DNA from 2 places in the Rothia sp. HMSC067H10 genome. Region 2 is predicted to be linked to the other one. Evidence: riboswitches for the same ligand, from Rfam matches in the RefSeq annotation. Region 2 holds a riboswitch; the other holds the start of a gene.
What was found. Region 2 has a riboswitch for thiamine pyrophosphate ahead of HMPREF2756_RS08325 (bifunctional hydroxymethylpyrimidine kinase/phosphomethylpyrimidine kinase). Riboswitches for the same ligand answer to the same signal wherever they lie in the genome.
Positions count from the first base shown of each region.

Region 1: linked by a shared signal. The riboswitch ahead of HMPREF2756_RS02210 (ECF transporter S component) and the one ahead of HMPREF2756_RS08325 (bifunctional hydroxymethylpyrimidine kinase/phosphomethylpyrimidine kinase) in region 2 are both predicted to bind thiamine pyrophosphate.

Region 1 is NZ_KV802284.1:6,407-9,814, reverse strand. Features, by position in the region: gene HMPREF2756_RS02220 (MFS transporter) at 1-303, opposite strand, end outside; gene HMPREF2756_RS02215 (DUF4235 domain-containing protein) at 529-762, opposite strand; TPP riboswitch at 1,062-1,164, shown strand; gene HMPREF2756_RS02210 (ECF transporter S component) at 1,222-1,821, shown strand; gene HMPREF2756_RS02205 (ABC transporter ATP-binding protein) at 1,912-3,408, shown strand, end outside.
Region 2 is NZ_KV802317.1:289,749-293,156, reverse strand. Features, by position in the region: gene HMPREF2756_RS08325 (bifunctional hydroxymethylpyrimidine kinase/phosphomethylpyrimidine kinase) at 1-1,249, opposite strand, end outside; TPP riboswitch at 1,350-1,474, opposite strand; gene HMPREF2756_RS08320 (DUF6318 family protein) at 1,704-2,429, shown strand; gene HMPREF2756_RS08315 (hypothetical protein) at 2,473-3,408, shown strand, end outside.

The DNA.
Region 1 (3,408 bases), on a different contig from region 2:
CAGGGCGGAAAGAAGCACCATGCTGAGCGTGTTCACACCCAACCAGAAGATACCTGTACCGGATTTGTCGGCGCGCTGGCCGCTGACCGGAGCAAAAAACGCAATGCAGACCCCGGAGACAGTCAATCCTAAAGAGAGAGCCGCAGAAGCACTTTCGGTAGACCCGAAATAGGAGCTCGTGAGGTAGACCGTGAAGATGAAGGTCATCATGATAGTGCCAAAACTTGATGAACCAACATCCCACAGCACCCAGGACGTGACCGAACGGCGGCTGTTACTGTGATCGGGAACGTGTGAGGTCATAACGGATGTGTTCACTTTCGTGTAAGACGCAGCTAGGCGCCCTCAATCTAGTGCTGGTTTCGCAGCTTACCCCCGGCGACACTGCCGTAGGCATCGCCTCCCAGCGTGCCAAGCGCCTTATTCTCTTCTGAGCAGGCAGACTATTCAGCACATTGGAAAAGATGCGCACACCGCTACAGCCTGAAGGCTGCGGGGGCGGCGCATCCATCCAAATACACCGTGAAATTATGAGAAGAAACGGCGCTGTGCGCGGGTAATACCGACGCTTACCAGGGCACCTACCACGGAAGTGACGACGCTCCACACAATAACATGGCGCAGAGTGTCTTCGGACTCGGGGTCGGTGGTAGGAGGTTCGTTACCGGTCACACGCTTCCACGCTGCACCAAGACCCTTGCTTGCCAAGGCGGCGGCGGCCATATTGGCACCGGTGATAGCAATCCTTGCTATGGGGTTCATATATTCTCCTCAAAAATCAGAAGTGACTATCCCTAGCCTATCGGCTTTGCGACTTAGATGCAGAGAATATGACCTGTTTTAACGCGCGCATACACGAAAAATTAGGGTAAAAACTCTAGAATGTGAGAAAAAGCACAGTATTGCGGGCCTGAAAGGTGTATACCAGCGGCAAATCAAGGAATCATATTACCGACCTGCCGCACGTTCTTGTCATAAACCGATTCAAAAACTCAACGAACTCACAGAAAACGACTCACACGGCATAGAATGTAAACGTTTATAAGCTTCGAACTCTCGAAGCAACACGACAGGGGAGCGCCGCAGACGGGCGCTGAGAGTGCAACGCAGACCCTCGAACCTGATCCGGTTAGTACCGGCGTAGGGAGTCGAAATATGTTTTTCTCAACACCCCACCCGCAACGGGTGTGGATGTTCCCCTTCCAATCATGGGAGGAAAATATGTCTCAAAAATCTCGCCTCAGCTGGCGGGTCAATGAAATTGTTATCGTCTCTGTGATCGCCGCCGCCTGCGCGGTAATCTTCTGGATCTGGGATATTGCCGTAGACCCCGCCACTAAAACGCTCTTCGCGGCGGTTCCCGAATACCGACCCATCGTCGCCGGTATGTGGCTGCTCGCCGGTGTGCTCGGCGGGTACCTTATCCGCAAGCCCGGTGCCGCGCTCTACTGCGAAATCGTCGCCGCCGTCATCTCCGTATTCCTCACCGGAGGCGCCTGGAGCCAATCAATCCTCATCGCCGGATTCTTCCAGGGAATTGGTGCGGAAATCGCCTTCGCCGTGTTCGGGTACCGAGTCTGGAACCTCAGCACAGCAGCCTTCGCGGGCGCACTGAGCGGGCTTTTCATGGGTGTCAACGAAATCATCATCTACTACCCAGACATGGAAATCTTCAAAGCCGTCATCTACGTGGTATGTGCGGTCGTCTCAGGGATTGTGCTCGCCGGGGTGCTCTCCTGGGGACTCACGAAAGCGCTCGCTAAAACCGGGGTACTCGCCTCGCTTGCCTCCGGCGTGCAGGCACGTACCGCACGCGGATAATAGGCAGGCAGGCGTATGTCACAGCCTATCCCAACGCTCAAACCCTCAAACACGGAACATCCTGAACCATCCGCAACCCAGGGTGCAACCATGACCGAACCCCACAGTACCGCCCCCGATGCGCCCGCCCGCGGTGCCGCAATCGACCTTCACAACTTCGGTTGGCACCACCCCGGGCGCGAAAAACCAGCGTTCTCGAACGTGAACCTGCGCATCGAACCCGGACAGAAAGTACTGCTGCTGGGGCCCTCCGGCGCAGGAAAATCAACGCTCCTGCACGCTATCGCCGGGGTGCTGCACGATCACGACGGGCAAAGCCAAAGCGGCAGCGCGCGCATCGACGGCGTAGCCCCCGAAGACGCACGCGGACTCATCGGGCTCATGCAGCAAGACCCAGAATCATCGGTCGTGCTCGCCCGCGTGGGTGATGACGTAGCCTTCGGCCCCGAAAATCTTGCGGTCGCACGCGAAGAAATCTGGGCGCGCGTTGATGATGCGCTCGCCGTCGTCGGGCTCGACTACCTGCCGCATGGGCATCCCACGAATGCGCTTTCGGGTGGGCAGAAACAACGCCTGGGGCTCGCCGGAATCCTGGCGATGCACCCGCGCGCCATTCTGCTTGACGAACCCACCGCGAACCTCGACCCCGAAGGCGTTCAACAGGTGCGCGATGCCGTGGTGCAGGCGGTCACGGCAACCGGTGCCACCCTGATCGTCGTCGAACACCGGGTGGGCGTGTGGGCGCAGCATATGGACCGCGTTATCGTGCTCGGTGCCGATGGAAGCATCACCCACGACGGCGCACCCGAAACCGTGCTCGCCCAAGCCCGCGAAACCCTCATCGCCAACGGTGTGTGGGTGCCCGGGTATGTTCCCGAACCCGCCGCCGCTGCGGCACCGAGCGGGCGCATACTCCTAAGCGCCGAAAACCTTGCGATTACGCGGGAATTTCCGAACAAAAAACAGTTAAGGGCACGCCGACGACAGCTCAAAACCATGCCGGAACCCGCACCCGTGCCCCTGGATATTCCTACCCTACGTGGGGGTATTAACCTGAGCATTCGAGAAGGCGAGCACCTGAGCATCCTCGGCCCCAACGGCGCCGGAAAATCAACCCTCGCACTCACTCTCGCTGGGCTTCTCTATGCCCCCAACGGAACCCTGCACGCCCACGAAGCACTGCGCGAGTTCGACCAAAACCCAACGGCAGAAAGCTCCCTCACCCGCGAGAAAACAGCCGCCAGCTGGGATATTCCCTCCTGGAGTCCCGCCCAGCTGCTTGGGCGCATCGGCTACGTTTTCCAAGAACCCGAATACCAATTCGTGCGCGGCAGCGTGCGTGAAGAACTCGAACTCGGGCCACGCCGCTTCGCCGCCCTGCGCCGCGAAAAAATTGATGATGATGCGCTCTCCGCCGCCACCGCCTCCCTCGCCGAACGCTTGCGTTTAGAAGGGCTTTTAGATGCCAACCCGTTCACGCTTTCGGGCGGGCAAAAACGCCGGCTGTCGGTTGCATCCGCTTTGGCGACGGCGCCGCGCGTGCTGATTCTTGACGAACCGACTTTCGGTCAGGATGCGAGCACCTGG
Region 2 (3,408 bases):
ACCATTCATCGTGCAAAAGCGATTCCTCAACAATTGCCGCCTGGGCACCCGCAGCCCAATGCACCTGACCTTGCGGTGAGGTGGCACGTGCCGCAAGAGTAGCTAAGGCGCGAGAATACTGGGCAAGGTACTGCGCATCTTGGTCTAAATAGAAGCCGAATAAATCCTCGTCAAGCGTGCCGTCGCCCAGCCCGCGAATAAAGGGCAAATCGAGAATGTCACGCCAAATATCACCGGTAGCTTGCCACAGGACGGCGGTCCACGGACCCGCCGGAGTTACCTTCGGCTCTGGGGATTTCCGCTGCGCGGGTTTCACCAAATTCTTGGGACTCTCGCCCGTAAGATTTTTATCAGCGTATAAGTGCTCCCACGGCTTCGTATCAGCTGCATGCTCCAAACGGCGAGCACGTGCCTGATGATCAACCGGTCCATGACCCTGCCCGCTGCCCACGTGCAGTTCCTCACCAGCGATAATAGCTTCGTTGAGCCACCGGGTGCTCCATGCCAGCGCGTTCGTGAGTACTCGTACACTCAGCTCATTATTGCCATTCACAAGAGCAAATCCAAGGCGGGTAGCAAGACTTGATGAGAGTGAGCACCCGGTGCCGTGGGTATTCTTTGTCTGGATGCGGGTGACAGCTACATGTGTATGAGTTCCATTAGGGAAAACAGCCGAATTTCCGGCGTCCTCCCCCGTCAGGTGACCGCCCTTAACAATCACGATCGTGCCAGTGCTCCCCGCAAGCTGAGCCGCCTGGTTGTGCGCTTCCTCCAAAGTCTGGGCAGGGTTGCTCTCACAGAGCACCGCGAGTTCGGCAATATTCGGAGTGATAACATCTGCCTGCGCCACCAATTCGCGCAGTGCCTGCTCGGCGTCTTGACTAATCAGGCGATCGCCGCTGGAGGCAACCATCACCGGATCAAGTACCACCACTGGTACCGGATGTTCTGCAAGCCAGGTCTTGACGGTAGTGATAGTTTCAACATCGCCGAGCATACCAATTTTAACGGCATCCACAGTCACATCGTCGAAAACTGCCGCAAGCTGTTCCTGTAAAAACTCGGTAGGTGGAGCAAAAATGCTGCGAACCCCTTGTGTATTCTGTGCGACAAGCGCGGTTGTGGCGCACATACCGTAACCACCGCTTGCGGCAATAGACTTGAGATCGGCCTGGATTCCAGCACCGCCTGTAGGGTCGGTTCCGGCAATGGAAAGCACGCGAGGTGTAGATGTGTTTAATAGCGTCATAGCTATAAGTCTCCTTGGAATGGGCGTGGTATCGCTGCAAACGCACCACGCTATCTAGATAATGATGAATCGGGTGTTTCAGAAAGAAGGTTAAGGCTGCTCTGCCACAGTTCGATATCCCTTCGCTAGTTCTAACTAGAGCAGGTTCAATGGGTATATCTCAGCTCCAGACAACAGCGCCGTGCTGTGTATCCGTTACAAAATGGAGCACCCCATATCGCGTTTTCACTGTAGCATATACTGTTGGGCTCAATAGGTTCACGGACTTTATGTGTCATTGCCGTGCACATATCTCTAAGTTTTGGTAATTTTCAAACTCTTATAAAGTAATATTTCTTATTCTTGACATGTAACAGTACTGTTGAAAAAGGGTCGCGCTCCCCTGCGGCCTGCTGTATATTCACCCAACCACGAAAGTTCACTGATGAACATTCCTGCCCTTAGGCACAACAGTGTGCCTCAAAAAGTCCTCAACCGTCGTGCCCTGATAGCCTTCGCATCGGGGATCTGCGTTACTGAGTTCCTGACCGCTTGCGGAGAGCAAGCACATGAGACAGCACCTGCTCGTGCCGAAACATCCAACACCACAGACGGTAGCTCTAGCCCACATGGTACCGAATCTGCCTTACCTGAGGCACAGGCGCATCCGACCTTCACTAAGGGTTATTCTGGTGGCTCTGAAGCGCCCAAAGGTGAGTACCGTCCCGCAGACGAAAAAGGACCCGCGCAGAACGTCCCCAAGCCCAAAAAGCCCGAAGATATTGGGATTGAGACACCGGAGGCGCTTTTTCACTTTATTCAGTATTGGAACGACCTGCGGAACTATGCTATACAGACTGGAGACGTACAACCATATGCTGACTATACGTCTGAAGGTTATAAAGAAGAGGAAGAGATTGCCAACTATGTCTATAGGCTCTACCAAAAGGGAGGATGGGCAGTTGGTGGTACTAGAAAACTCACCTTTGACCCGTCCACTCTGATATCGCCAAGCGATCACGTTTACCTCATCATCGGAAATATTATCGCTAACGACGTCGTCTACTTAGATAACGAAGACTATAAGACCCATACCTATCCCTTGTCCGAACAAAATAAGAACACTATCGAGTTCGGTATCGTTTTCAAATCAACTGGTCACTGGGCATTTGCTGGGATGGAAAAAGTTGAGCTCAAATAAGAAACGCGTTTTTTGCGCTATAACAGTAATTTTCTTCTGTACAGTGTCATACTCTTCTTCTGCTGCAAACGACTATTCAGGCAATATCCACGGAGGTAAACTCACGGTTAAGGGAACCTCGTCTTCCAGCAATTCACAACAGCCTAACGAACCTCATACGGTACCTCAACAAAGTAATGGATATCGAGATACTGACGCGAAGCAAGGTATCGCCGATACAGGCTCTAACGCTCCCGCAACCGTGAGTAGTGTAGGAAATACCTTCGATGTCTACAATGGCAATGCTTCTAAAGATGCGCCCTGTCTCTACCAAGGGAAACCCGGTAAAGTAGCCCGTGTTCCCCTACCCATTGACGATTCAGGCAACTATAAACAATACGGTGTCGTTCAGTCAGGAAACGGCGGTATAGCGTGCGTTCCCAACGATCCTGCAGACCAAAACACACCTGAAAACGAACCTACTGCCGATAACGCCCAAGTTCGCACCCAAAAGATAGAGCACCAAGTTCGGGAGCAACTCGCCGAACTTACCACTACAAAACCCGCACTACATTTCGACGGGCATGAGCCCCACGTCAATACCGGGATCAACACAAACTTCTATGTGACCGGCGTGAAAACCGCAGCACATGATACTACTATCCTCGATGAAGAAGTCACGATAGAAGCTGTTCCCGTTGCCTATACCTATGAGTACGGTGCCGGCGACCCTGTGTACACAACGCGGGATTCAGGAACCGCGCAAGGCTCTGTCTGGGACAAGAGCAAACGTAACTTTAAACCCACCGATACCAGCTATGCTTTCAAAGAATCCGGCAACTATCATGCTTACGTTACTGTCACCTATCAGGGTCGGTACCGTCTCAAAGGTGGAGACTGGAATATTGTTGGCTCGCTTACGGTTCGCAGTGATCCCACTCTAGTACGCGTGTGGGATACCGAGGTGCATTCTGTAGGTAAAACCTGCCACGAAGACCCT